DNA from 2 places in the Romboutsia sp. 1001216sp1 genome. Region 1 is predicted to be linked to the other one. Evidence: a T-box and tRNA genes for the amino acid it is inferred to sense, from the RefSeq annotation. Region 1 holds a T-box; the other holds one or more tRNA genes.
The links. The T-box of region 1 lies ahead of asnS (asparagine--tRNA ligase). A T-box ahead of a tRNA ligase gene usually reads a tRNA of that ligase, here a tRNA-Asn.
Positions count from the first base shown of each region.

Region 2: it encodes a tRNA-Asn, which carries the amino acid that the T-box ahead of asnS (asparagine--tRNA ligase) is inferred to sense. The anticodon was not compared.

Region 1 is NZ_JBDPHA010000001.1:288,396-304,737, forward strand. Features, by position in the region: gene ABHC41_RS01495 (polysaccharide biosynthesis C-terminal domain-containing protein) at 1-1,045, shown strand, start outside; gene ABHC41_RS01500 (alpha/beta hydrolase) at 1,084-1,941, opposite strand; gene ABHC41_RS01505 (nitroreductase family protein) at 2,029-2,775, opposite strand; gene ABHC41_RS01510 (zinc ribbon domain-containing protein) at 2,866-3,342, opposite strand; gene ABHC41_RS01515 (hypothetical protein) at 3,362-4,702, opposite strand; gene ABHC41_RS01520 (rhodanese-like domain-containing protein) at 4,790-5,083, opposite strand; gene ABHC41_RS01525 (hypothetical protein) at 5,149-5,331, opposite strand; gene ABHC41_RS01530 (ferredoxin) at 5,556-5,744, opposite strand; gene asnS (asparagine--tRNA ligase) at 5,903-7,303, opposite strand; T-box leader at 7,398-7,630, opposite strand; gene ABHC41_RS01540 (hypothetical protein) at 7,769-8,161, shown strand; gene cspC (bile acid germinant receptor pseudoprotease CspC) at 8,198-9,880, opposite strand; gene ABHC41_RS01550 (S8 family peptidase) at 9,902-11,587, opposite strand; gene ABHC41_RS01555 (DUF3787 domain-containing protein) at 11,705-11,908, opposite strand; gene cspC (bile acid germinant receptor pseudoprotease CspC) at 11,954-13,639, opposite strand; gene cspBA (bifunctional germination protease/germinant receptor pseudoprotease CspBA) at 13,664-16,342, opposite strand, start outside.
Region 2 is NZ_JBDPHA010000001.1:126,810-143,151, forward strand. Features, by position in the region: gene ABHC41_RS00620 (hypothetical protein) at 1-198, opposite strand, end outside; gene ABHC41_RS00625 (dicarboxylate/amino acid:cation symporter) at 800-1,990, opposite strand; gene ABHC41_RS00630 (hypothetical protein) at 2,240-2,539, shown strand; gene ABHC41_RS00635 (4Fe-4S binding protein) at 2,743-3,408, opposite strand; gene ABHC41_RS00640 (hypothetical protein) at 3,632-3,943, opposite strand; gene ABHC41_RS00645 (hypothetical protein) at 4,157-4,357, opposite strand; gene ABHC41_RS00650 (hypothetical protein) at 5,114-5,752, opposite strand; gene ABHC41_RS00655 (hypothetical protein) at 5,980-6,198, opposite strand; gene ABHC41_RS00660 (hypothetical protein) at 6,325-6,471, opposite strand; gene ABHC41_RS00665 (hypothetical protein) at 6,535-7,155, opposite strand; gene ABHC41_RS00670 (helix-turn-helix transcriptional regulator) at 7,426-7,755, shown strand; gene ABHC41_RS00675 (DUF2812 domain-containing protein) at 7,752-8,372, shown strand; tRNA gene ABHC41_RS00680 (tRNA-Asn) at 8,646-8,721, shown strand; tRNA gene ABHC41_RS00685 (tRNA-Asn) at 8,966-9,041, shown strand; tRNA gene ABHC41_RS00690 (tRNA-Asn) at 9,285-9,360, shown strand; gene ABHC41_RS00695 (hypothetical protein) at 9,614-9,781, opposite strand; gene ABHC41_RS00700 (hypothetical protein) at 10,001-10,480, opposite strand; gene ABHC41_RS00705 (ABC transporter permease) at 11,034-12,284, opposite strand; gene ABHC41_RS00710 (ATP-binding cassette domain-containing protein) at 12,284-13,198, opposite strand; gene gltS (sodium/glutamate symporter) at 13,497-14,741, shown strand; gene ABHC41_RS00720 (hypothetical protein) at 14,928-15,248, shown strand; gene ABHC41_RS00725 (hypothetical protein) at 15,368-15,652, shown strand; gene ABHC41_RS00730 (hypothetical protein) at 15,763-16,242, shown strand.

The DNA of each region.
Region 1 (16,342 bases):
TCTTGATTATACTTGTATTTTAGTAGCTATAGCTATGACTGTGGCTAATATACTAGCAGCTGTTTATTCTTACATTCTATATTTATTTGAAAAAAAATCCGGATTTAGGCGCATTGATAGTACTAGTTCTAATTGTAGTTTATTGACTATTTCCAAAATAGCTTTTCCTATTGCTTGTAGCGCTTATATACAAACAGGCCTTAGGACTTTAGAAGATATTTTAATACCAAATGCTCTTAGACAATTTGGTTCTACTACTTCTGCTTCTTTATCTATATTTGGTATGATTAAGGGTATGGTACTTCCTATTCTCTGCTTTCCATCTATATTTTTAGCTTCATTTTCTACGCTAATAATACCTGAAATAGCCGAAGCTAAAGCACTTAATCAAACTAATCGAGTAAATAGTATAATATCTAGAGTTTTTAAATTTACACTTATGATAGCAGTGTTTGCATCAGGACTTTTTATTATATACTCTAAAGAAATGGGCATTACTATATATAATAGCGCTAAAGTTGGAGATATGATGAGAATTCTTGCTCCTTTGATACCTTTTATGTATCTAGATAGAGTTGTTGATGGTAGTTTAAATGCTCTTGACCAACAAGTTAGTACATTAAAATATAACCTTATAGATATGAGTGTTAGAATTGCATTAATATTTTTTGTAATCCCTAAAAAGGGTATTGAAGGTTTTATATTAGTATTATTTGTTGGTACTTTACTAAATGCAACTTTAAGTATAAATAAACTATTAAAAGTTACAAAACTTGATTTTCTTATAGGTGATTGGATTTTAAAACCAGCCATATCCGTTACTTTATCTGCTACTATAGTAAAATATATTTTTGATGTTACAAATATAAAGACTCTAATTATACCACAAGTATTGTTAGTTATTTTGTTTTATTTTATATTTTTAATATTGTTTAAATCTATAAGAAAAAATGATGTTATGTGGTTTATAAATGCTTTTAGAAAGGATATAAATCCTACTAAAATTAGTGACGTAGGTTTTTATAAATTTTACAATAATATGTAAAAATAAAAATACTATAGGATTCCTATAGTATTTTTTGTTTAATTTATCTCTTTTAAGAATTTAATTATACTCTTAGCAGTTTTGTTAATTTGCTCTTTTTCACTTATTAATGCTTCATTATCTCCATTTTGAAGTCCATAATCTCCAAAATAGGAATGATTAGCACCTTCTATTTCTACATAAGTAGTATTGTTAGGTAAATCTTTTTTAGAATCTATTAGTGATTCAAAGTTTACTACACCATCCTTACTTCCCCATATAGACACTACGTCTTTTGTCATATTTTTTAACTTATCAGTCATAGGATATGATGAAAGTAATACAACTCCATCTACTAAGTTGTTTTCAGCTGCAAAGCTTGAAGCAACCACTCCCCCTAAAGAATGTCCTCCTACTACCCAATGTGTTATATTTTTATATTCCTTCATTACTTTACTAGCTTCATTTTCTCCCAGAAAAGCTATATTAAGTGGCATTTTTAATATAACTACTTCATACCCAGCCTCTGCTATCTCTTTGCATATTGGTGCATAAGCTTCTGGATTTATTTTAGCTCCTGGATAAAATATAAACCCTTTAGTTACATCCTTATTTTTTGGAGTAAACACTATATTTTTATCTATTTTAACTTCTACATTCTTATCACTTATTAACGCTTCTTTTGCCAATGTTCCTGGTTCATATGTATTTCCTATCCATATAAAAAATCCTAAAAATGATATGCCTAATATTATAGCGATTGTTATAAGTATTTTTCTTTTGATATTTTTTCTTCTTAATTCTTTTTCCTTTTGTTCAGTATGCTTATTTATCTGATCTATTATTAGTGGTCTTTCTAATTCCATAGTTATGCTAAAAGTATCGTCTGATATTCTTTCTTTTCTGTCTTTTCCCATATGCTCCCTCCATAACTCAAAATACTATTATAGTTTATCATATATAAAGTATATTTTCATTAAATTAAGTAACTATTTTTTATTAAATTATCCAGTAAAATCTTTTATCCACTCTTTTATAGACCTATCCATTTCTATTGAAAATTCTGAACTAATTTTATTTTTGTATATTAATTCGCCAAAGTTTTTAGCATTTTTGGGGTTATTTTTTATCATTTTTTCTTCTTTATATTTATACATTTTATTTAAATCATCTTCATTTAATCTTTGGTATTTTTCTTCAAAAACAACATATTCTTTTTCAAATCTATCTCTATAAATCTTTTTAAAATTATCAGGATAATAGCCTAGTGTTATCATACAAGCTGGGAATGTATAGCTTGGTAAATCTAATATTTCTTTATGCTTTTCATAATTTTCCATAATATCTCCTATATAGCAACTTCCTATACCTAGGCTTTCAGCCGCTAAAACTGCATTTTGACATGCTATTATAGCATCATTTACTCCTAACATAAAATCATTTATTCCAGGTGATTTTATATCTTTAACATCACATATATTAAAATAGTCAAACCATTTTCTCATATCTGCTAAAAATAATAATATTACTTGTGCATTTTTTATAAATAGCTGATTATCACAAGTTTTACTTAATAATTCTTTAGTATTTTTATTTGTTATCTTTATAATAGAATACATCATCATATTTCCTGCTGTTGGCGCTTTTATTGCACTATTTATTATTAAATCTAAATGTTCTTTCTCTATCATTTTATCCTTGTATCTTCTTAATGACACTCTTTTATTTATAGTATTTATTACTTCATTCATAATATCCCCTCCCTATATAATTATATATCTATATGCAATTTATATTAATAAAAAATAAGCACCACGTAAAATTTACGTGATGCTTATTTTTTAATTTATTTTATTTCCACAACATGTACAATATATGGAATCTATATCTATATTCATATTACATATTTCACAAGTTATATATTCTTTTTCTTCTAGCTTAAGTTCTACTTTTTTGCCACATTCTGCACAGAATTTAGCACCTTTACTTATTGTGTTTCCACATTCACATATACTCTCTTCCATAGATTTATTTAAAGCTTCTATTATTTTCATATTTTCATATATTATTTTATCTATTTTTACTATCTCATTACTTATCTCATCAAAATCAGTATCTACGATTTCATTTTTTCTTATTTTATCATAAATTAATATCCCCATATCTAAAAATAGCCTTGATTTTAATTCTTGATTTTCATTTATAATCTTATTTATACTATTTTTTTCTTTTATTAAGTCTACTTTATTTTTACTCTTTTCTATTTTATCTTTAATCTTTGATACTTCACCTTCTATTTTCTCTTGTATATTTTCCATATTTATCCTCCAACTATACTTATTCAAAGTTATAAAGTTTATATCCTATAAAGGCTAATATATAGCTATATATAAATGAACTTATAATTGTAATTATAATAGGTAGTCCAAATGTAATAACATTATGATTATTTGCATTTGTAGTTAACATTCCCATACCAACATCAATTTTACTTAACATAGATATTAATGCCATAACAAAAGAATACATTATACTAAATATAAGTAATACATTTTTATCATTATTTTTAAAATGTTTCTTTAAATTACATCCAGCTATTAATATTATAAGACTTACTAATATAAATACTATTATAAATATAAGCTTAGTATCAAAAAATAAATTAGAATTTAATATATTAAATATAGATATTGTATAATCACCTATAACCATAGGAATTAAATTTGCAAATCCCCACATATAAACAGATAATTGACTTACAATTATTCCTGTGTTTATATATTTCATATATTCAGATATACCAAACTCGTATAAATATGTACTATCGGATATAGTAAGTATACCAACAATTATAAATACTAATATGTAACCTATTATAAATATATTTATAACTTTTTTAAATATATTTATATATATGTTTTCTTTGCCTATTCTTTTTTTATATCCTATAGTAAATGTAGATAAAAATCCTATTAAAAAACTATTTATAAATATACTTGTTGTAGCAAACTTTACTTTAAGTAAAGTAGCTATGTTCATCATATCATATGAGTTTAATTCAATTTTTGATATCATACTTATAACTGCCATAAATAAAGCGTAAACTATTCCAACCCCTATAGAATTTATAATGAGTTCATTAGGTGTGTTACTTTTATTTTTCATAAATAATATATTACTTATAACTAAGGATATTATAGGTGCTATTAATAAAGATATTACTCCTAAATGTACGCTTACTTCACCTACACCTATTAAAGATGATGATGTTATATTAATACTACCTAAATTCATACCTAGCATTGTATGAAGTGGACTTATACTAATCCCTAATTTTCCTAAACTTATATCCATCATACCATTAAAAATTACAGATAAAATAAATAAAATCAATATAGATGATACAGAGGTTATAAATATATTAGTGCTACTAGCATAGCTTTTTATATTATTAATATTAAATTTACTTTTTTCTCCTATATTAAATAAGTTTTTATCTACTACTTTAAAAAGCTCATTGCCGCATTGTTTACAATAATTACTTCCATATTTACTTTCAGTATGGCACTTAGAACAATTCATTTCATTATTTATTTCTAGTCTATAATAATTTGAAATTTTATTTAAGATTTTCCCATCCTCTTTTGAATAATTACTATATTTTTCTTCTGTATTCATTATTACCTCCAATACAAGCATTTAACTTATTTATTGCTATATTCATATTATCAAGTATACTATAAAACTCTAGCTAAAAGCTAGAGTTTACAATCCAATTATTCCCTTTTCTAAATTATATAATTTGTTGAATCCTTCCATATGAAGTAGATTACATGCTGTTATACTTCTATGTCCACTTCTACAGTAAACAATAACATTTTTTTCTTTGTATTCTTCTAATTCATCTATCTCAAATAATAAATTATTTAATGGTATATTTATAGAGTTTTCTATATTATTATCTTCATATTCTTCCCTTGTCCTTATATCAATTAATATAGTATCCTCTTTTTTCATTAATTCTTTTAATTTTTTATTATCTATATTTATATAAGCCATATTATCCTCCTTAAATCTTTAATCTATCTATTTAATACCCTGAATATTTTGTTAAAAACATTGTATTAATTAACTTTTCTAGATTTCATAAGCTTAATATGTCTTATTATAAATGATATTTCCATAGTTATAGCTGCACAACTTATAAGCCTTTGAACTATATCTGTTGTATCAACTGCATAGTTATAAAAATATATAATTAATAAAATATCTATTATCAACATTATATTGTCAAGTATCTTTATCATTTTGCCTCCAATTTTTATTATGATTAATAATTATAACATAAAATATAATCTATTTTTCTATATTTTATTAAATTAGGACTTATACTACTCATATATTATTTAGATAATTTGTTAAATTTTTCTGTATATAAAGTTCGCTTATATTTAGTAACGTTTAGATAATTCGATTTAAAGCCGAATAATAAAATTAAAAGCTTAGGATATTCCCTAAGCTTTTAATTTTATTATTCAATTGTTATTGCACTTACTGGACATCCTTCACATGCTTCTTGTGCACTTTCTTGTAAATCCTCACTTATTTCTCCTTCTATAGCTACTGCTAATCCATCATTATCCATATCAAATACTTCTGGGCATATTCCTACACATGCTCCACATCCTATACATACGTCTTTATCTACAAATGCTTTCATTTTAAAGCCTCCTATTTAATTTGTTTACATTATGTATATATCCATATTGTGATGGTCTAAACAGATTTTTTTATATAACTAATTTTTTATTTATTTTTTAAATATTATTATAATATAAAAAGCACTAAACATAAGTCTAGTGCTTTAATATATAAATATTAGAATTCAGCATTTTTAGGAGTTCTTGGGAATGGTATTACGTCTCTTATATTAGACATTCCTGTCATGTACATTATTATTCTTTCAAATCCTAGTCCAAATCCTGAGTGAGTAGCTGTTCCGAACTTTCTAAGTTCTAAGTACCACCAGTAATCTTCCTTGTTTAATCCCATTTCTTCTATTCTTTCTAATAGTTTTTCTTCTCTTTCTTCTCTTTGAGAACCTCCAACTATTTCTCCTACTCCTGGAACTAATAAGTCCATTGCTCTAACAGTCTTTCCATCTTCATTCATTCTCATATAGAATGCTTTTATGTCCTTTGGATAATCAGTAACAAATACTGGAGCTTTAAATATTTGTTCTGTTAAATACCTTTCATGTTCGGTTTGAAGATCATCTCCCCAATTAACTGGGTATTCAAATTCATGTCCGCTTTCTTGTAATATTTTAACAGCATCTGTATAAGTAAGTCTCTTAAATTCAGAGTTTACTACGTTGTTTAATCTATCTAATAATCCTTTGTCTATAAAGTTATTGAAGAATTCCATTTCTTCTGGAGCATTTTCCATTACGTAGTTTATTACGTATTTTATCATGTCTTCAGCAAGTTCCATATTGTCTTCTAAGTCTGCAAAACATATTTCAGGTTCTATCATCCAGAATTCTGATGCATGTCTTTGAGTAAATGAGTTTTCAGCTCTAAAAGTTGGTCCAAATGTATAAACATTTCTAAATGCAAGTGCCATTATTTCTGCATTTAATTGACCACTAACTGTTAAGTTAGCTTCTTTCCCAAAGAAGTCTTTAGAATAGTCTATATTTCCTTCTTCATTCTTAGGTATGTTGTTTAAATCCATAGTAGTTATTCTAAACATTTCTCCTGCACCCTCACAGTCACTTCCTGTTATGATTGGAGAATGTGCATACACGAAGTTTCTATCTTGGAAGAACTTATGTATAGCGTATGCTGCTAAACTTCTTACTCTAAATACAGCAGAGAAAGTGTTACTTCTTGGTCTTAAGTGAGCTATTGTTCTTAGATACTCTAATGTATGTCTTTTCTTTTGTAATGGATATGAAGAATCTGATTCTCCTTCTACTACTACTTTAGTAGCATGTATTTCAACTGGTTGCTTAGCACCTTCTGTTGATACTAATTCTCCTTCTACAAGTATTGATGAACTTATTGGTAATTTAGATATTTCTTTGAAATTCTCTAATTTATCTTCTGCTATTACTATTTGCATGTTCTTAAAGAAACTTCCATCATTTAACTCTATAAATCCAAAGTTTTTAGATGCTCTAGATAATCTTATCCATCCAGCTACATTTACAGTTTTACCTACATACTCTTCTTTTTTTCTGTACAAGTCTTTAATTTCTATAAATTCTTTTTGCATTTTGTTTCCTCCATATTTTATTTTTTATATTACTTATTTTATTTATTACTAAAATATTTATTATTTTGTATTAAAAAAGCCCTTCATCCCTATAAAAAGGGACGAAAGGCTGTTGCTCTCGCGGTACCACCCTAATTGCCAAAACTGGCCTCTTAGTAAGCATTGCTTATAGTCTGTAACGGGACTTCCCGTCTAAGTCTACTCTCTTTCAAGATTTCGGTTAGAAACTCCGAGATGTTCTTCAATATAAACTTCGTATTGAGCTTTCACCATCCTCAACTCGCTATGACTACCTTTTATATTTACTCTTCTCTTCACAGTCTATTATTGTTATATTATTTCAACTATTTAAAAAGATTATACCAACTTATATTTTTTTAGTCAATAATTTATTTTCTAAATAATTATCACAAATGTTTAATACTATATTTATTTATCAATAATATTAGCTAGGAGGTGCATTGCTTGAAATATCTATTTATATTTTTATTTATAATAACATTTATATCACCATCAGTTGATAAAGGATATTCTTCTAATATCATACGCTCATCTGTTTATAATTATATAACTTCTCTAGATAGAGCTAAAGATTATTTTGTAGAAAATGTTTCATTTTTTTCAAAGCTATCTAAATTAAGCTATAAAAAAGCATACGATAATGTCATGAAAGATAGAATATTAGTTAAACACTTAGTTTTATCCGGCGAGACTTTAGACGATATAATAAAAATTTATAATTCTGATATTGAGAATATTGAATATTTTAGATTAGTAGCTCTTAATGAAAATCCTGATACCATTTCCAAAGATTATCAAATATCTTATGGTGATTATATACTCGTTCCTAGTGAATAATTTATATTTTATGTAGACCTATTAAAATAGGTCTACTCATCTTAATATTTTAGCTAATTGTATAAATGTGTTTTTTAAATCAAGTACCCCATAACCTCTTGTTACATTTGGATATATATATAGATCTTTTTTTCTTGCTCCAAGCATTAAGTAAGTTTTTAAAACTTCTGTGAATAATAAATTTCGGCTAAATGCACTTTGACTTGTTATATATTCCATAAGTATAGCTACAACTCCACTTACCATAGAACTGCTTACTCCTGTACCCGTTGATGTGGTATAGCTTCCATTTTTAGATGGAGATATTATATCAACCCCTGGTGCTAATAAATCTGGCTTTATAGGTCTACCTCTTACTGGGCCTTTTGATGAACCTATCCATACACTATCAATCTTATCATCATATGCTCCTATAGTTATTGCATTTGAAATTGCACCAAACAAAGTTATGGTTACAAATGAATTTGGATCTGTAAATCTAGTATCGTTAGAGATTAAGTTTTTATTGGGTAAATACACATCGTACAATCCATCTATAATAAATTCTGGAAATAACCTTAAAGTCCATACTCCTGGTTTAACATTATTTAATTTTATTGTTAATTCTTGAGTCGCTGATTTTATCCAAGGATATAGATATCTAATTTCATAAGATGTATCTTCTATATTAAATTTACCTTTATATGTATAATCATCTGGAGCATATACAACTTTATAGCTTATTTCACCTGATGGTGATATTATTGAAGCTGCTATTTTATCAGGACCTGCAACACTTAATGTTATATCTAAATTTTTTTGCTCTCCAACTTGAATTGGTATATCTTGAATATCATCTATACTATTTATTTTTCCTTGGTAGTGTATATCAGTATTTCCTTCGTTTCCTGCCCCACTAACTACTATTACACCCCTTCCTCTTAAATCATTAAAAGTATCTAGTAATGTAGCTACTACTACAGACCTTGATCTTTCCCCTAAAGTTAAATTAATGATCATGTTTTTTTCTTCTTTTCTAGCTATATCTATAGCATATTTTACTCCTGCTAAGAAGTCTGATAGTTCATAATTAATTTTTCCTTCTTTATAAGTATCTTTATATGATTTTAACTTTATTACTAATAATTCACTATCTACTGCTACCCCTTTGTATTCTCTATTTAAGTTTCCCCTGCCACATGCTATTCCTGAAGCCACAGTACCAGTTCCAATATTATCTTTACTTAAACTTGGATCACTATTTCTTATATACTCATTTATAATATCTTTTTTAAACTCGCTTCCAAATAATAATCCTATTGGAGGGTTCCCCATTTGACTTTCTTGATCCCATATAGATACTATTTTTGTAGTACCATCTGAGTTTATAAAATCAGGATGTAGATAGTCTATGCCAGAGTCTATAATTGTAATTATACATCCTTTTCCTGATGTTTTTATATATGGGTTTTTATCAACATAATCAATACCTGATGCTATTTTTACACTTATTCCACTTTCTAAATTATCAGTTATATCAATTAATGAACTCATAGGTACTGATGGTATCCAATCTGATATGCTTTTTATACTTTTTAATGTCTCTTCTTCAAAACTTTCATCAACATAAATTGATGCTATTTGATTATTTAATATAATATATTTATCTATGTTATATAAATTTAAATCAGTCTCTAAACGTTCTAAATTATCATAAACAATCACATATGATTTTTCCATATAAATATATTCTCCCTAAAATTACCTTAATTGTTCAAACAATCCTCTTATATCTAACTCTCCATATCCATAACTATAATTAGGATATACAACATCTTGATTTCTTCTAGCTCCTGCAGTTAGATATGTTCTTATCTTTTGTACGAATGCTTTATTTTCATAATTCCCATTTACTTGTATATATTGAAGAAATAATGCGACTGCTCCTGATGTGTATGCCGATGCTATGCCAGTTCCTGTCCCTGTTGCATATGTTTTATTTATATATGGACCTATTATATTTACGCCAGGTGCTACTATATCTGGCTTTAACAATGATTCTATGGTAGGTCCTCTTGATGATGGTGCCCATAGACTATTATTTATAGTATCATATGCTCCTACACTTATTACATCATCTAATGTAGATGGATAGTTTATTGTACTTGATGGGTCACTCTTTGAAAATTTAGTTCCTGGTTTGATGAATTTTCTATTTTCTAGGTACATATTATATATTCCATTTGTTATATATGCTCCTATTAATCTAATTTTCCAAATTCCTCTTTTAACATCAGTTAAATTTATTACTGTTCTTTGCTGGCCTGAGTAAGAAAATGGATACGAAAAAGATATTGTGTATCTAGTATTTTCTAAGTTAAATAATCCACTTATAATATTGTAATCAGAAACAAAAGCAACCTTACTTTCATCTCCACTTGGAGATATTATATATAAATCGATTTTATCTGGTCTATTTACCCATAACTCTATATTTAAAATTTCCTCATCTTCCTCTACGTCTATCTCTACATCTTGTATTTCTCCATTAAATCCTAATTTTCCTGATGCATGCGTCTGTGTATTACCTTCATTTCCTACTCCTATTACTTGGCATAATCCATGCTCAAAAAATAACTTATCTGTAGAAAGCCTAGAGCTCATCCCTACTAAACTATTATTTCCCAAAGAAACATTATTAACAAGAGGTTTTCTTTCTTGTCTCGCTTTTTGATACATATATTCCATGGCCGCTATTAAATAGCCATTATTATAATCATTTTCTATTTTCTTTAATTTTACTATTATTAGATCTGATTCTTCTGCTACTCCTTTATACTTAGGGTTTATATTTCCTAATCCTGTGCATATTCCACTTATCATGGTTCCTGTACCTTCTTCATCTACTGATAAAGAAGCATCTTCTTCTAAAATTGCTTTATTTATATCTTCTCTGTTATATTCTGTACCTATATAAAATCCATTTGGTGCTTTTCCTTCTTTTGTTTGATCCCATAGATATAAAATTTTAGATGTTTTATCTGGATATATAAAATCTGGATGTAGATAATCAATCCCAGAATCTGCAATACCAATTATAACTCCTTTGCCACTTATTGATATATTAGGGTTATCTTTAATAAAATTTGCACCTATATCTTCGTTAGCCACAACACCATTAAAAGTTCCTAGATTTATATTTATTAATGATGCTAATCGAATACTAGGTTCTAATCTATATAACGATTTTATATCAATAACATCACTAATATCACTAATATCACTAATACCATTAAGTTCATTATTCTCCGCGAATAATATTCCAAAGTTTTCTGAAATTTTTTCAAACTTAAATTTATCTCCAAATTTTTTTAAATCATCTTCAAAACCTTCTCCATAAATCACATTTCCTACTAAAGTGTAATTTGCTCTAAATTCTTTTTTCATAGTATTTATATCACCCCCATATATGTCAATATTTTATTATTAAAAGTTTCTAAATAAAATTTTTTAATCATCTTTATAAAAAAGTATGCTTTAAATTCTTAAAGCATACTTTTTTTATTATAATCTACTTCCATTATCAACCCACTCTTTAGCATTTTCTACATTATTTAAAGATGGGATTGATACATTAGTTACTTCTTGTAGTTCCTGTGTATTTGCCCAAGCAGCTGTGCTCTCTTGATTTGTTGGCCTATTTGATTTTAATCTTTTGTTATTTTCTCCACTTAATGCTTTACTTTTTTCATTTTGCAAAACTATCACCTCTTTTCATTTTTAGTTTTTGCATTATTTCTTATAAAATACGCTTTATTCAAAGTTATTTGAAATAGAAATAATGGTATCTTTGAGATTTAAAACTCCATATCCTTGAGATACATTTGGGAATGTATATATCTCATTCTTAGTCGCACCAAGCATTAAATATGTTTTTAACTGTTGAGTATATAATGCTTCTTCATACTCATTAGTTTGTTCTTTTATAAACTCCATCATTAATGCTAATACTCCACTTACTACTGATGAACTTACTCCAGTACCTGTCGCTGTATTATATGACTTGTCTTTGTATGTGGAAATTATATCAACACATGGCGCTATTATATCTGGTTTTATCCCCCCATTTTTTACAGGTCCTTTTGATGAACCTATCCATAGGCTATCAGTCCTTCCATTGTATCCACCTATTGTTATTACACTTTCTTGTGTTGCATACATAGTTAGAGTTGCTACTGAATCTGGATCTAGAAATCTAGTATTTTCAGACATTAAATTTTTATTTGGCAAATATAAATCATACTCACCTCTAATTATAAATTCAGGTGCAAGTCTTACATTCCATATACCAGGCTTAACGTCTAGTAGTCTTATTATTAATTCTTGATGTCCTGATTCTAGCCATGGATAAGTAAATTTCATTTCATAGGCTGTGTCTTCTAAGTTAAACTTTCCTCTATATACGTAAAAATCTGGAGAATACATTATTTGATAGCTTACTTCTCCGCCTGGAGATATTATTGATGCCCCAATCTTATCTGGACCAACTGCCACTATTGTTATGTCTAAATTTAACTGTTCTCCTACTTGAATTGTTATATCATTTTTTTCTTCTAAAGATGTAATTATTCCTTGATAATGTATATCTGTATTTCCTTCATTTCCTGCACCACTTACTACTATAATTCCTGGTTTATCTATATCCGAAAATGTTTCTAACATAGTAAGATTTACTATTGATTTTGACATAAGACCTACTGTAAGATTTATTATTAATTCTTTTTTCTCTTTTTTAGCTATATCTAAAACATACTTTATTGCAGCTAAAAAATCTGTTTTTTCATAATTTGTTGTACCTTTTTTGTATCTATCTTTGTATTCTCTAAGTTTTACTATTATTAGTTCACTATCTACGGCCACACCTTTATATTCTCTATTTAACCTTCCATTACCTGATGCAATTCCAGCTGCCATTGTTCCTGTACCCATATTATCTTTAGTTAACGTATCATCATTTTCTTTTATAGCTTGATTTATTTCATCTCTTGTAAATTCACTTCCATATAATAATCCTTTTGGAGGATTTTTTTTCATACTTTCTTGGTCCCATATCGATACTATCCTTGTTGTACCATCTAAATTTATAAAATCTGGGTGTAAGTAATCTATTCCAGAGTCTATTATAGCTATTAATATACCTTTTCCTGTAATATTTATATACGGATTTTTATAAATATAATCAGTTCCAGCAGCGCTAGTAGTACTTTCTCCTTCACTCATATTATTTGTTATATCTATTAATGAACTCATTGGAGCTGAATTTTGCCACCATGCAATAGTATCTATTTTAGTTAATTTTAATTCATCAAAATCTATAGGAACATATATTACTAATATAGTATCATTTAATATTATATATTTTTCTATTTGATTTTTTAATAAATCATTTATTACTTCATCTAAACTACCTTGATACACTATAATATAAGATTTTTCCACAGTGATTTTACTCCCTATCTAACTTTATTTTAATTGATTAAACATTCCAATTATATCTAGCTCTCCATATCCATAACTTTCATTTGGATAAATTATTTCCTTATTTCTTTTTGCACCTGCCTGAAGAAAAGTTCTTATCATTGTTGTGAATGATTTTTGTTTATAATAGCCTTCAACTAATGTGTACTGTAAGTAAAAACTAACAGCTCCAGATACATACGCAGCTGATGCTGCAGTTCCAGTTATAGTGGCATACTTATTATCTGGGTATGTTGATATTATGTTTACCCCTGGAGCTATTATGTCTGGCCTTAACAAACCATTTATAGTTGGTCCTCTTGAAGTAGGTGGCCATAAACTATTATTTATTATGTTATATGCTCCTACTGATATAACATCACTATATGTAGAAGGATAATTTATAGTATTATTTGGACTTGAATCTCTAAACTGAGTCCCTGGTTTTATAAGCACTCTATTTGGTAGATATATATTATAGATTCCATTACTTATGTATTCTCCTCTTAATCTAATCTTCCATACACCTTTTGTTACATTCTTTAGTCTTATTATAGTTTTTTGCTGACCTGAAAACGATGTTGGATATATATAAGTTATTGCATACCATGTACCTTCAAAATCAAATATTCCCGTTACTTCATTAAAATTTTCAACTTCAATGAACTTACTTACTTCTCCACTTGGTGATATTACTGCTACACTAGCCTTATCTGGTTTATTTATCCATAAATTAATATCAAGAAATTCTTCATCTTCAGCAAGTTCCAATTCTATATCTTGCTCATCTCCATTAAAATTAATCACTCCTGTAGCATGAGTTCTAGTATTGCCTTCATTTCCAACTGCAGATACAAGGCATACTCCTCTACTAAATAATGGTGTATCTGATAATATCCTCTGTGTAGCTCCTACTACGTCATTACTTCCTAAAGATATATTTATTACCAAAGGCATTTTCGCTTCTGCTGCTTTTTTATAGGCATAATCCATCGCAGCTTCTACAAGTGCATTATTATAATTTCCATCAATTTTTTTTAGTTTTACGATTATCAACTCTGCATCTGGAGCTACACCTTCATATCGTTTATCTATATTTCCAAGTCCTGCACATATACCACTTAACATTGTACCTGTTCCCTCTTCATCTACTGACAAAGACTTATCATTTTCTAAAATTGCTTTATTTATTTCTTCTCTTGTATATTCTGTACCTATATAAAACTCATTTGGTGGTCTACCATCTTTAGTTTGATCCCATAAATATAATATTTTAGATGTTCTGTCTGGATATATAAAATCTTCATGTAAGTAATCTATTCCAGAATCGATTATAGCTATTAATACACCTTTACCGGTTAAATTTATATTTATATTATCTTTAAAAAAATTTGCACCAATTTCCTCTGTGGCTACAACTCCGTTCTCTATCCCTCTAGTTATAGTTCCTAGTGAGTTCATTGTTATTATAGGTTCTGAGGTTTTATAAGAGCTTAAACGTTTTATTGTACTAATCTTATTTTGTTCTCCTAAAGGTATCATTAATATTCCATTTTTATCACTTATAGGATAAAACTTATAATCTAAATTTGTTTTTTTTAATTCTTCTTCAAATCCAGGTCCATGAAAAATTTGAATATATGTTTTTATATCGTCTGGAATTTCTAGTCTTCTAAGCTTTTTCGCTTTTTTTTTATTACTTCTATATAAAAAATCGTATTCATTATTCATTTGAGACATACTACTCAAATCTACATTTGATAAATCAAAAAGGCCGTATCCCATAGAGTTATTTGGGTATCTATATACAGGGTTTCTTCTAGCTTCCTTTATAAGAAATGCTCTTAACTTTTGACCATAAAAAAATAAATCATTTCTATTTACAATTCCCCATTCCATTAAGAGCGCTGCCGAGCCAGTCACATGTGGAGTAGCCATACTCGTTCCTGTTAAAGCACCTAAACTCCCACCTGGTAATACTGATAGTATATCTTCTCCTGGAGCTAGTAAGTCTGGCTTAATTACATTTCTTTCTATATCCCCTTCTCCTGAGAATACAGATACATTGTCAGTTCTTGAGTTAAAACTTCCAACAGTTATTACCTTACTTGCAGTTCCTGGAACAGTTACAGTCAAATTTTTATCTGCACCTAAAAATCTAGTATCTTTGCTTATTCCTTCTGACGTTGGTAGGTATATATTTACATTTCCTACGACTACATCTATAGGCGTAAATACCAATTTCCATATTCCCGCATTTATAAATGTATTCGATGTCATTTGAAGAGTAACCCTTCTTATAAGAGAATATGGTGCTATAGGGTAAAAGTATCCTTTTATTCTAGTTGCACCTATTATATTTCTTATTTCTCCTGATGTTAATGATATTTCTTGCGTTTTAGCGTTAGATGGACTTACCAACCTAACACTAAAATTATCAATAAAGTCAGGCCATATATTTATATTTAGTATCTTTTCTGAATCACCTACTACAAATTCAACTTCAACTTCTCTATCTTGCTTTATGTTTATATTTCTATGTCCGCCTTTGTCTGCATTATTTCCAGCTGCAACAACTATATTATTCTTCCAAAATGAACACATATCATCTATATATTGTTCAAATAACGATAATCCTCTATGAGATCCTTCATTACTACCATAGCTTATATTTATAACAATTGG
Region 2 (16,342 bases), 160 kb from region 1:
TAGCGTTTTTTCACTCATTGTATCCCATGCACTTCTATGAAAATAATTTACTGTTCCTGTTTGTGCATTTTTTTCTATATTAATTATTCTTTCTTCTTTTTTTATTCTTTGTTCTTCATTTATTTTTTGAATACCTTCTTTTAAATAAATCTTGGCATCATTAAGTTCTTGCTTCATTTCTTTTTTAGTTTTACCCATTAAAAATCTCCTTTAAATAAATTTATATAAGTATAGCAATCTTAGATTATAAATACAATTATTTTTATTTTAAAAAATAATATTTAAATTGTAAAACATATTTTGAACAAATTGGTAAGTGACGAAAAAAATACTCAAGATTACAAGGTATTTAGAGCACCTTTAGAAGTTAGATATACTTTCTAGTACTACCCATACAAGTTTTTTTGTTGATTAGATAACCCATTATATACAAAATTTATTTTAATTTTTGTTTCCTTATCTATGTATTCATGGAATTTTGTTCCTTTATCTTTATCATACCAATATTCTTTATAATTAGATCCTAATATATCTGTAATTTGGTCTACATTTTCAAATTTAAATAAATAATTAATACTGATAATTTTCCTATAAATCTTAAATTAATATAAAAAATTCGCTTTGCTCATATCGCCAACGACTTCGTCCGTTGCTGAAAATGTCCTTTTTTACTTTCACGGAGTTATTGATATAACTTTACTTTATAACTTATCCATAGTTTTCTTAGGCGTAAAAAACAAGCCTTATACATAAATACATGTAGTAAGGCTTTATTATATTTATAAAATAATTAGACTAACTATAAATTAAAAGATTTATCATCACTCTTTATATTCTTTTTATCAGCGACCCCAGTAAGCATAAGAGTCAACGCACCATCTCCAACAACATTACAAGCTGTTCCAAAACTATCTTGAAGAGCAAATATAGTTAATATAAGAGCTGTTCCAGTTTCATTAAATCCAAGAACACTAGTTATCAAACCAAGAGATGCCATAACTGTTCCCCCAGGAACACCAGGTGCACCTATTGCAAATACTCCAAGTAATAATATAAATAAAACCATATTCCCAACACTTGGAAGATGACCATAAAGAATTTGAGATACAACCATTACAAAGAATACTTCAGTTAAAACAGAACCACAAAGATGTATATTTGAACAAAGCGGAACAGAAAAATCTAATATATCTTTTCTTAAAACCTTAGACTTCTTAGCACATTCTAGTGCTACAGGTAATGTTGCAGCAGAAGACATACTTCCAACAGCTGTTAAATAAGCTGGACCATAATATTTTATAACTTCCATTGGATTTTTTCCTGACATGATGCCTGCAATAAGGTATAATACTGACATCCATATAAAGTGACCAATAAGTACAATAACTATAACCTTTAAGAATACTGGAAGATGATTAGTTATAGAACCTTCATATGCTAAACTAGCAAATGTTGTAGCTATAAAGAAAGGTAATATAGGTATTACAACTTTATTAACCAAGCTTAAAACTATATTTTGAAACTCATTTAGAAATTTTTCAACTAAGTCAGCTTTAGTCCAAGTTACAGCTAAACCAACTATTATAGATAAAAATAAAGCACTCATAACAGGCATTACTTGAGGTATGTCTAATTGAAAGATAAGTTCTGGTAATTCACGTAAAGACCCTGTAGTTGAAGCGATTGATAATTTTGGAATTAATATGTAACCAAATATTGCAGAAAATGCTGCTGCACCCACTGATGATATGTAAGCAAAACCAATTGCAAATCCTAATAATTGAGAAGCATTATGTCTTAATTTAGCTATGGATGGAGCTATAAATCCAATGATTATTAATGGAACTGAGAAGAATATAACCTGACCTAAAACGTATTTAAGAGTAACTATTACGTTCATTACGGACTCTGAAGATATAAATCCAACTATAAGACCAATAGTAACTGCTAGTACTAGCTTAAATATTAAGCTATTGAAAATCTTTTTCATAATAAATCCCCCTTTTAATATGAATAAAATTTTAAAATAAAATATTTAGTTATGACAAAATATTATCATCATCAACACAAATGATAGCAAACTAGTACTCAATATACAACAATAATATTAAGTCTTTTATTCTATATTTATAAAAATTGAGAATTTTAATTATTATACATAGACTCTGTTAGCTAACTTTATGATAAATATAGTGCGTATATTAAGTGAGTGATATAATAAAGAAAAGAGGTGAAATGAATGGGAATAAGTATAGTAGCTACGATTTTATCAGCGGCAATTTCTAATTTTTTATTAAATATCTTAAATGACAAGGTATGGGGAGTATTTAAGCCAATGCAAAGAGATTTATGTAATTTAAGTAATGGAACTAGACGTATTTTAAATTTTGCAGGTATTCTATTAGCAATCTTAATTACTGTATTTCTGAGCATTAGTTTAGGTATTAGTAAGCTTGGTAGTGGTTTGATTTTAGGTTTTTTAGGTTCTACAGTAGATATATGTTTCAGAAATAATATTGTAGAAAATACTACGAAATAAAATAAAAACAATATTAATATTTTGATAAATTTAAGTAATATAAACAGCTAGATATTAATATATCTAGCTGTTTATATATATAAATAAGACCATGTCCATTTGACTAAAAGTAAAATAAATCGGGTTAATTTAGGCTATTCTATAAATTGGAATTTATCGTATTAAATTTTATATTTTACTCTTGCAATAAATTAGTCTAATATTTATAAAAACAGTTCATTCATTTTTCTTTCGGAACATACCTTTTCTAATTTTTTTGAAACTGCCAATATCAACTCTTCATTTACACTTCGAGCTTTATTTGGACAAATAGCTACACAACGCATGCAGGAAATACATTTTTCTTTTTCTACCAACGTTGGATTATCTTTTGAAATAGCATTAACTGGACATTTTATAGCACAAAGACCGCATTTCATACATTCTTGTCTTGCTTCTGGAACTAAAGGAATAACCTTATATTCTTTATATGGATTATTCCCCGGTACATATAAATCTTTAGTAACCTTTTCCTGTTTCAAGATTTCTTTGATCTTATCAGAAAATTTTATTAATTCTTCTTTGTCTTTTAAGTCTGGTCTTCCAGTCGCAAATTGACGCATAATTGAATGTTCTGTAACCGAAGCTATTGCTGCAATGCAGAAAAATCCTAATGTTGTTAATGTATCTTTCAATTCTAACAATACATCTTCATATGCTCTATTCCCGTATGTTGCTACTAAAATGACTTTTGATCCATTGCCCTTTAACTTATTAATATTAGACATTGCTGCCATTGGTACACGTCCACCAAAAGACGGAACTGCTATAATGCAAAGGTCTTTTTCACTAAAGGTAAATTTTGAGAAATCTTCCATGCTATTTGACAAATCTAATTTTATTGTTTCGTAACCAAATTGTCTACTTATTAAATCTGCTATTTTTTTAGTTCCACCTGTTGGGCTAAAATAAATTTCAAATAGTTTCATATATACTATATCTCCCCCTCTTTATATTAGTTAAATAAAACTAATTATTAATTTAATTATATCAGAATTTATTGTTTATCAAGTGTCCTCTAAAATAGATGAAAAATATGTTTTTTTGAACAACTTACTCTTCTAATTTTGCATATTTATAAATTTTATAGTACGCACCTAATTCAGTTGCCACAACAAGTAATATAATTGTAATTACAATAATATTTTGATAAGTATTTTCTAATACATAGTTTATACCAGCGATTGCTATTAAGCATATCCCAAGTACCATTATATGAGAACCCATGATATCCGCAACTTTATCATTATCATATTTTTTTAAATTTACCCAACTTACAAGACTACACATTTTATATTTTCTAACTATCCATCCTAGCACAAAACCTAAAATACCTACAATTAGAATTATTATACTAAATGCCATATTTATAACTCCCCTTTATAAAAAGATAATATAAGTAAATTATACTCTTTTCACCTAAAATATATAATAATAGTGCTTGAATTACAGAGATATTTACATAAGATACAGAATAAAAGTAAGTGCCCACTAAAACAGATGATTTTATGAACAAAAAAATAGAGTAATAATTTTAGATCACTACTCTGTAAGCTCACAATATATTAAATAAATAAACTACTTAATTTTATCTAACTTATCAAAAAATATTGAAATCTCACCACAATTTGGACAAACAGCAGCCTTTATTTTTCCTTTAGTATCTGAAAAAACTCCACTTCCTTTTCCTAATAACACTGAAGCTTGAGCTGTAAAATTTTCAGTTTTCAACATATAATCTTCAACCATAGTTTCATTACATCTTAAACACTTTCTCATACTATCTCCTCCATTTGAATATTAACAGAAAACATATTTTTTGAAACATCATTTACTTTATTTTTATCCTTCATCTGTGTGACTAAAGAAGTCATAAATGATACTATAAATACATATTTAAATTTTTAATTAATCTTTTCGTATCTATGCCACCTATGAGGTAATAAATCAAACAAAGGAAAAGTTATAATTATCATTAATATTTGCAATTTAATTTTTAGCATGAAGTCATTTAAAATAATGATATTATTAAATACAAACATATTTGAAATAAGAATAATAAAAGTATATATTCCCCTATATACATTTGCTTTAGATTTATAAATTGAGTTACATTCTGTACACTTCAAATGTTCTTTCAAGCTTAAAATACATTTTAATCTATCATAAAATGTAAACTTATGATTACATTCAGTACAATTTCTCACAATAGTTTCCCCTTTCAACCTTTTATTGTAATATATAACAATTGCTAATTTAATTATAGCAGAACTTATAGTTAAACAACTGTACACTAAAAGAAATAATTTCATAAACACAAATAATGCTATAAATTTTTACATTTAAATTATTAATATATACCTTAAGAATTTTATTGTAGTTTCAACTTTCTCCACAATTTGTTGATGATGTAGTATTTATGTACCCATATGCTTTTTAATATTTTATTTTTTAACTATCTTAAATAATTACATGATAAATAAGCAATAAAAATAGCTAGACATATGGGAATTACCCAATATCTAGCTATTTTAACTATATAAATAATCTGATTAAATATGCCAATACTATAGAAGTCATTAAACTATATATAGATCCCTTTGGGGTATCGTACAAAACAACTAATATAGTTATAAAAAACACTGTATTTATTATACTTGTAAAATCAAAATACCACATTCCTATACTAAAAGAACATAATATCATAACTGTAATTATACATACCTTAATCATAAATGGGATAATTCCATTTCCTTTAGCATACCAACAAACAAATGCCAATAATGGAGAAATAATTGTTACTGCATACCATATCATCATGTAATTCATAGGATTAAATCCTACAAAAATAATACTATATAGATGATAGCTAGCACACATACCTAAAAAGAATAAAAATACATTAACACCTGACCGTAAAGGTGTATTACTAAAAATAGATATACATACTGCAATTAAAATCCACACTCCAAGTAAAGAAAATACATTTCCTAAATCGAGTACACCTAAAATATGTTGCCACCAAATACCATCATCTATAGCTAAAGTATCTAGCCATTTTGAAAAAATTCCAAGTCCAATTCCAAGAAGAAAAATTATTATTGAGTTCATTATCTTTTTTGAAGTCGTCAAATCATACTTAGGAATTCTTATTTGCTCTAAAAATTTTATCATTGTCTAACTCACTTTCTTATATAAATCCCTATTTATCTATATTATTTGAAATGTTTCCTAAATGAGAATCCATAAGGATGAAAATGTTTTAAATCCTCTATTAGTTTACTTTTTATGCTTATTTTTATTATATAAAAATAAGCCAACTCCAGCTATCAATATCCCAAATACTGCAATTGCCTCGTATGGAATTGTAAAAAAATATGTAGTCATTTTTATCCTCCCCTTTACTTAACAACTTGTCCACTAAAATTCCATTCATCATAAAACTCATTTAAAAATGCTTCCATAAATTTATGTCTTTTTTCTGCTATTTCTTTTTCTGCTAAATATTTAGCTAAGTTATATACCCTTTCTATGTGAAACCAATCGTGTCCACTTCCCTCACCATATAGTTTGTTCTTTACAAACTTCTTAGTTTTCTCTATCATTAAAATCTTATTCATATCTCTTAGCCCTTCATTTAATAATAAAGTTTATAATAACATACATTTAATTTTTTATGGATAGTTTTTAACCTATATATTATTATTTCTTCTTAAATTTATTAGGTTTTAAAACTCTCATAGCTATTATATATCCATATTCAGTACTACACTAGCTACTACTTCTTGTGTTTTTGGAATTAAACTATTTGAATTAATTAATCCACCATAACCTACAAAACTACCTTCTCCAATTTCATTACATCCGCATAAAGGACATTTTTCTAAATCCATTGATAATCCCCCTAAAATGTATCTTATTTAAATTCTCATTATATTAAAATTGTTCAGTATTTATTATGCTAATTTAGCTAATTTTCTCATCCACCAATCCTTAGTTAAATACATATATCCATTTGGAGTTATTACAATATATTCATCATTTACATCTAGTACATCTGGTACTCCCGTATATACTATATCTATATAAAGATTAAATCCCTTAACTTTTCTATTTAATTCACATCTTAATTCATCTATATAATCACAAAATCTATTTTCTACCATAATTTCATAGTAAGAAATCGCACTTTTACCTCCAGCTTGCATATCCCACCACTCAATGAAGTATGGATATGCTTTTTTACAGCATTCCCTAAGCTCAATATACTCCAACTCTAAAAAATTATTTACATTATATATTTCACTAACAAGTATATTCCTTATATTATGGTTAATATTATTACACCTTTCTTCTATAACTCCATTAAACCATAGTTTCCACTGTGATTTTAGCTTTTCAATATGTAAATCATCGAAAACTAGATTTGATAGATTAGTTGGCCAAGGTGTATTTGATTCATTAAAGTTTTCATTATCAATTAAATTATACATACACCCAGTAAATATAATAAAGTTTAATAACTCATCCTTAGATGTTCTAATAGACCAAGATTCATTAGTATCTTCACTTATCATTTTAAATACCCCCTTACTATTATTTTTTATTTTGTGTTATATAATAATTGTAAACAAATAATATACATAATTATACTATATGTTATAACTATTTGTATATTTCAACATAATTGACTTTAACTTGTTATCTTATATCTTTAAAATGATAATATACATAAGATTAATGTAAACCTTAATAAAGATATAATTTTATTGTTAATTATTACGTTTACTGATATAATTTTATTACAGTAAACGTAATAAAGGTTACTGTAATAAAGGAGACATAAAATGAGAGATAATGTAAAAGGTGGTGCTTTAACAGAAACGACACTTTTTATCCTATTAGCACTTTACAAGCCTAACCATGGCTATGGGATTATGCAATTTATAGAATTAAAAACAAGTGGTCGTTTATCATTAGGGGCTGGGACTCTCTATGGAGCTATTAATACTTTGTTAAAAAAAGGATGGATAGAGCCATACGAAAGTAAAGATGATAGTAGGAAAAAGGAGTATTTAATAACATCTAAAGGTAAAATCGTAGTTGAAAATGAAATTGCACGATTAAATGATGTTCTTAATATCTCTTTAAAAATAGTAGGGGATGATAAAATATGAAAAAAATAGTGTTTAAGTATTTCTTTGATTTTTTAGAGGGGCAAGAAAGATGGTTAAATAAAATGGCTAAACATGGATATAGACTTGTTAAGGTAGGAAAATTAACCTATGAGTTTGAAAAATGCAATCCATCAGAATATATATACTGTGTTGAATTTGTTGCTGATAAATCAAACTCTGAAATAAAAAAATATAAGAATTTTTTAGAAGATGATATTGGGTATAAGAGTTTTATAAAGAATATAAATATAAATTGGTCATTTGGAAAAATGAAATTTAGACCATGGAGTAATGGTGGTAAAATTTCAACTTCCCCAGGAAGTTTTAACAAAGAATTACTAATATTAGAAAAGCAAAATGATGGAATGGATTTTAACCTACACACAAGTAATGATGATTTAATAAAATATCTTACCCCAATACGAAATATGTATTTATTTACAACTATACTTCTTGCAATAACTACTTTTATAAGTAAATACAAAGCTTCTAATCATTTATTATTAAATACTCTATTATGGGGATTAATTTTAATTACTCTATTTTTAGGAATACAAACTATAAAATACTTTAACTTAGTAAAGAAATATAAAAAAGATAAAAAGCTTTATGAATAATTCAGCATTAAAAGAGTTATATTATATAAGGTTTAAACTATATAGAATTAAATTTATCAGATAGCTATACCACCATGGCTAAATTAATTTTAGTTACTGTGATATAGCTACTTTTATTGTTTTTTCAACTTTTTCCACTTTCGTATTTTTATTCTAAGTTATTTAAATTCTTATATAAATAATTTAAAAAAATTATTAATAAAATTTAATAAACTGGTTAAAATAATAACTGTAACAGACAGGTAAAAATTTTCTACACTATCCAAAATATATGGGAGTATGGCTCAGTTGGTAGAGCAATTGACTGTTAATCAATGGGTCACAGGTTCGAGCCCTGTTATTCCCGCCACTTTAAAAACTCTTAGTTTTGGCTAAGAGTTTTTTATTTGGATATTTAAATATTTTATCAATTATATTATATAAAGAGTCAACAAAGTTTAATTAACATAATTCTCTTTTGTATATCACAGACTATTTATAAATATTTTATAATAGTTAAATAATTTTAAAAAAATATTAATAAAATTTAATAAACTGGTTAAAATAATAACTGTAACGGACAGGTGAAAATTTTTACCCCATCCAAAATATACGGGAGTATGGCTCAGTTGGTAGAGCAATTGACTGTTAATCAATGGGTCACAGGTTCGAGCCCTGTTATTCCCGCCACTTTAAAAACTCTTAGTTTTGGCTAAGAGTTTTTTATTTGGATATTTAAATATTTTATCAATTATATTATATAAAGGGTCACCAAAGTTTAATTAACATAATTCTCTTTTGTATATTACAGCTATTTATAAATATTTTATAATAGTTAAATAATTTTTAAAAAATATTAATAAAATTTAATAAACTGGTTAAAATAATAACTGTAACGGACAGGTGAAAATTTTCTACCTATCCAAAATATATGGGAGTATGGCTCAGTTGGTAGAGCAATTGACTGTTAATCAATGGGTCACAGGTTCGAGCCCTGTTATTCCCGCCACTTTAAAAACTCTTAGTTTTGGCTAAGAGTTTTTTTATTTGGCTATGTTTTAATAACAAAAAAGTAATTGTATACCTACTTATATACTCCTACTTTTTATTCACATTTTTACAATGAATACCCATACAATCTCTCAGCCGCAAATTAGCTACCTCTTACCATTGTTTCACCAGTTTTAATTCTATCTTTATCATAAACATCCCATATCTCCATATTTTTACACCTTCAAAATATATATTTAATTATAATTTAACTATATAAACTTAACATGATTTTTTCTTTTCCTTTTAGTGCCATTTTTACAAGAAGTCCATGTTTTATAACCTGATGAATTAGGTCTTTCCCCAGCACCATATCTCATAATCAAGCCTGCAATTATCATTAATATACCTAGATAATATGAATGTTCAAAGTAATTCACATTATACCCCTCCTATTTTTCTACTTATATATAAATATATTATTTATTAAAACTTATCTTACTCTTAAAAATAAGAAATGTTTTACCTAAAAGATATCCAATTCCTATCGCTCCCATGCTAGGAAATAAGTATTTAAATAAAAATGCTATATTATGAATTGCTAATTATTTAAACTTCTAGATTTCTTAATTCGTAATATAACAAAATTATAATCTAAATCAGAACTCATTTGATATCATACTTTTTACTTCTTCAATACTATGAAATTTCAAGTATTGATCTATAAAGAATTTATTTTCATCACTACTCAATATATAAACTTTATTATCTTTAATATTTTGAATATATCCTATTTTATTACCTATCCATAAATTATAACGATGGACTCTACTTGATACTCCCTCAATTTTATTATATAAAAATAAGGACATAGTATTTGTTGGTTTTCCTAATTTTCTAGCATTTTCTGAGTTTATATCTATACCATTTTTTCGTTTTGTGAAACAAACCCTAATGATATATTCTTCATCTTCTTTTGAGATGTTTTCATTTTTATCAAGGTTAAGTGCACCAATACTTCCACTTATTACTGCTCCACCAAACTCTTCATTACTTTTTACAAATACTTTTATAACAATAAACATAATAATTATTATCAAACCTAATATTAGGATTATCTTGTTTTTCTTCGAATTCATTTTTCCCCCTTGTATAATACTGTATAGCCTATTATATAATTCATAATATATAACAATTTCTAATTAATCTTTTCGTATCTATGCAACCTATGAGGTAATAAATCAAACAAAGGAATAGTTATAAATAATATTAATATTTGCAATTTAAATTTTAGCATAAAGTCATTTAAAATAATGATATTATTAAATACAAATATATTTGACATAGTAATAATAAAAATGTATATTCCCCTATATACATTTGCTTTAGATTTATAAATTGAGTTACATTTTGAACATTTCAAATGTCCTTCTAAACTAAAAAAACATTTTAATCTATCATAAAATGTAAACTTATGATTACATTCAATACAATCTCTCACAATAATTTCCCCTTTCAATCTTTTTTTGCAATATATAACAATTGTTAATTTAATTATGTCAAAACTAAAACTTAATAATATGTCCACTAAAGCAGATGATTTTATAAACAATACTATTACATAAAATTATATTTATCAAAATGTTATAAAGAAAAACTAGGCTTAAAGCCTAGTTTCTCATATTTTAATATTTACCTTTCACTTTTAAGCCACTTTAGGGCATTTTTAAGTTTTATTGGATTTCCATACATTAAAGTAGCCATTCTGTATATCTTAGCACCACCTATTCCTGCTAATACTGTTGATACTATTAATATTAATGCAGATATTATAAATTCTACTGATGTAAAAGCTCCTGTTGCAACTCTTACTATCATTGTCATTGGAGATGCAAATGGTATGTATGAACAAACCTTTATTAGTGTACTATCTCCATTAGTTAATCCAAATATACTAATCATAAATACTACAATAAATATCATCATTATAGGTCCAACACTTGACCCTATATCTTCTGTTTTTGATACTAAAGCTCCCAATGCACCAAATATGAATGAATAGAATAGGTAACCTAATATACCAAATATAGCAAATGTAGCTATTAATTCTGGAGGAATTTTAAATAAATTATCTAATATACCATTCCACGCTTTACTATTTACCTTATATGCAATAAGTACTGATGACATTATTACCCCAACTTGTATTATACTTGCTATTGCACCTGCAATAACTTTACCAAATATTAAATTATTTGTATTTGTACTTGTAACTAATACTTCTATTGCTCTATTGCTTTTTTCTGCAGTTATTCCCATGGCAATTAATTGACCATACATTAAAATCATCATATATATAACGAAGATTAGTATATAAGCATAAAAATAATTATTTGCACTATCTTTGCCTAGTATTTCAACATTAGATGCTATTTTGGTATTATAAATTGTATCTACCTTATTAAAATCTATTCCTTCACTAGTAATTTTATTTTTTCTATACTCTTTTTGTAAAAGTTCATCAAATATATACTTATTCTCATCATTAAACTTAGTATTTTGAACAACATAATCATACTCAGTTGGATTTTTAACATTAAAACCTGCTTCTACATCTTTATTTTCAACTAACTTATCTAATTCATCTTTACTTTTTACCACTTTCCAATATGAGTTTGGAAAATAAGTCTTTAGCTCTTCTTTATTAGGAATAATATTCTTTTCATCATATATTGCAAAATTAGTTTTATCTTCTTCTGCAAGATCCTCTAATTTAGCTTCACCTTTATTTCCTATTGGCAATATAGATGACATATCTATAAAATTAGGTAGGGATAATCCAATTATCATTACTAATGAAATTATTATAGTACTTATTATAAAAGATTTTTTATGAAAGTAGTTTCCAAGTTCAAATTTTAATACTGTGAAAAATTGTTTCATTACTCTTCACCTACTTTCTTTACAAATATATCTGTTAAGTCTGGTTCATATACAGAAAACTTCTCTATATCTATATTTTCTTTTAATATACTTTCTAAAAGTTGGTTTTTCGTTGTATTTTCATTTAGCACTAATATTAAATAATCCTTTTTAACTTCATCTACCGTTACTAATTCCTTAAACTTATCTTTACATATAGATTCTAAATCATTTAATGTAAAATTCTCTGCACTTAGTATTAATCTATTGTTACCAAATTCTTTTTTTATTTCTTTAAGATTTCCACTCAGCACAATCTCACCTTTATTTAAAATAGCTATTTCTTCACAAAACTCTTCAACATAGCTCATTTGGTGGCTAGAAAATATTACTAGTTTATCTTGATTTATTAATTCTCTGACAGTATCTTTAAGTATCTGTGAATTAACTGGATCTAATCCACTAAATGGTTCATCAAGTATAACTATTTCTGGATCACATACTAATGTTTGTGCTAATTGAACCTTTTGCTGATTTCCTTTTGATAAACTCTCTAATGTTCTATTTGCATATTCTTCTATACCTAATTTTTCAAGCCATATCTTTGTACTTTCTTTTGCTCTCTTAGCATCTGCACCTCTTAACTGAGCTAAGTAAACTATCTGTTCTGTAACTTTCTTTTTAGGATATAATCCTCTTTCTTCTGGTAGGTATCCTATCTGGTAATCTCTTGGGTTAAACTTCTTTCCATCTATTAATACCTCTCCTGAATTAGCCTTGAAAACGTCCATTAATATACGAATTGTTGTAGTTTTTCCTGCACCATTTCTCCCTAATAGTCCAAGTGCCTTTCCACTTTCAACTGAAAAGGATATTCCATGTAATACTTCATTTTCTGAAAAACTTTTTCTTAGATCCTTCACTTCTAGCTTCATATTTTCTCCCCTCTTTAAAGATGTTATCTACTATATAGTATATTAACGATTATTTATATTCAACTATTTCCCTTAACAAATCTAATTCACTAAACACTTTATAATTTATCTATAAAATCTCTTAAGGTATCAGTTAAGTTGACTTTATCAATTTTTTATTGTAATATATAAAATAAGTCACATGAATTTCAACATCTTCTACTCTCAATTATCAGAAAATAAAATCATAAGAATTTAAGTTTTTAAATTATTCATTATAATGTTTAAAATTTAAATTTATATTAAGGAGGGTAAACTTATGTTTCAATTTTCAAATGAATTAAAAATGATGACCCTAAATTTAGATATAATTCAAAGTATTGCATTTACTACTGCTGTACTTTTAATAGGGTCTTTTATAAAAAGTAAAATCTCTATATTAAATAAATACTGTATACCATCACCAGTTGTAGGAGGATTTTCTTTTGCAGTAATAGCCTTTATATTAAGGCAAACAGGAATAATTACGATAGTATTTGATACAACGCTACAAAATATATTAATGACAGCCTTCTTTACAACGGTTGGATTCACTGCAAGTATGAAAGTCTTAAGAAAAGGTGGAACACAAGTAATTAAGTTTTTAATTATATCAGTATTATTGATATTAGCTCAAAATATAGTTGGTGTTTTCTCTGCTAAGTTAATAGGTGTAGACCCACTATTAGGATTGGTTTCAAGTTCTGTTTCTATGACAGGTGGTCATGGAGCTTCTGGTGCATTTGGCCCTCTTCTTGAAGCAAATGGACTTAAAGGTGCTCTTAGTATAGCTATGGCCTGTGCTACATTTGGATTAGTATCTGGAAGTATTATAGGTGGTCCTCTTGCAAATAGATTAGTTCAAAAACATAAACTTCAACCAGAGGAAATAGAAATAAAAGAAGAATTAATATCAACAAACGTAAATGAAGAAGTATCATACAATGAAATATCTATAGGAAAACTTTCAGAAAGTAAATTGACAAGCTCAATTATACAAATAATAATAGCTATGGGACTTGGTACTATAGTATCAGGCTTATTTTCATATATAGGTATAACAATGCCATCTTATATAGGTTCTATGATTGTAGCAGCTATTATGAGAAATATTTCAGATGCAAAAGGGATACATAATGTATCAAGCAATGAATTAGAATGTATAGGTTCAATATGTTTATCATTATTTTTATCAATGGCTATGTGTAGCTTAAAATTATGGGAGCTTGTAGACCTAGCTATACCTATACTAATACTACTAACTTTACAGACATTATTAATGATACTATTTGCCTACTTTGTTACATTTAACGTTATGGGAAAAGATTACACAGCAGCAGTACTTGCAGCAGGACATTGTGGATTTGGTCTTGGAGCTACACCAAATGGAATAGCAAATATGGAATCTGTAACTTCTAAATATGGTCCAGCACCTAATGCATTTTTCATATTACCACTAGTTGGAGCATTATTTATAGAATTTATAAACTCAGCAGTTATAACGACTTTTATGAATCTACTATAAACATATTTATAAAAAATAATGTATTTAAAATAATTGTATATTTATTTCAAATATATATAATAAAAACCGTATCACTTCTTGTGATACGGTTTTTCCTTTGTAATTCTAAATCACTAATTTATAATGTATAATTATATAGGATATATTGGAATTTCATATGAAAGTATATATTAGGGGGAAAACATAATGTCATTTATAATTTTTGTAATATGGGCATATTTATCAACACTATTATTTAGTTTTTTATTTTATAAGTTAAATCATATCAAACCACAATTATTTCAAAGAGTACAAATAAAAATAAATAATTTAAGTGAAAAAAAGAAACGTAGATTAGGAATAATTGCAAATATATTATTTTTAATAATAATTTTTATTTTACCTATATTTAATGATAGTGATATTATAGCTGGTTTAATTATAGGTTTTTTATTTTCATTTAAGGATATATGTTTTAATAATAATGTTATTGAATATGCGCTAAAAGATTATAATGAGATAAAGTAATATATAAAACAATACACAGTATAAAAGAATATCAAAATTGCCATTCTTTTTAGTTATTATAATAGGTGTAAGTTATCATTTAATATATAACAATTATTTGGTTAATTAGGGGGAATATTATGGATAATGTTATTGATTTTAAATTGGTTTTTATATTTATGATTTTTATAATTATGTTTTTAGGGGATTATATATCAGAAAAGAAGTTTAAACCAAATAAAGCACTTTTAGAAGAAATTGAAGATTTAGAATTTTCAAGAAGATTTATTATATTATCTAAATTATATATAAAAATACAATTAAAATACAGAATTTTTTCCAATATATTCTTTATAAGGCCTTTTAAGTTCTTTATGAGTCATTCTTCTATAGCCTTGGTAAACATAGGGATAAAGCAATACTAGATATGTTACTACAAAAGAAACTTATATTGCACAATATAATATCAAAAATATACATATCAAATTAACATAATGTAGTATAATTTATAATAAAATATAAGGGGGTAATATTGATGAATATAGGGAACAAATGTAAAATAAAAGACATTTCAAAATGTTTAGTAGATGAATTTAAAGCTCAACAAATTACTAAAGAAGATCTTTTAAATTTAAGTGGAAATCTTTCTACTATTGAGTTAAATGACAATTCAATAATATATAAAATAAGTGATTTAGATTTCATTCAATCACTATTAAGTGAAAATGAAAAATCAGAAATACAAATAACTATAAATCATTTTAACGAAAATGTTGAAGATATAGATTGCTCATCTTATGAATATCAAATAAGTACTGGAAAATTAATAATTATTGTTTTAGAAAGCGAAGATGGAGATAATTTATCTAGTTTTATAATGGATGGAAATGGAGAACTATTATTTAATTATTTATCAAAATTTATTGGAGATGATATTGAAAAAATCGAGAATCCTTTAGATGAAGTAATTGAAGAATTAAAACATTTTACGCCTTACGGAAAATATTTTAAATAATATAAAAAGTAGTTCTATTACTATGATAAGTACTATAAATTTTTACGCTATGTTTAATTATAATGTTGAAAAATACAATGATTAAAAGGACCGTTATATG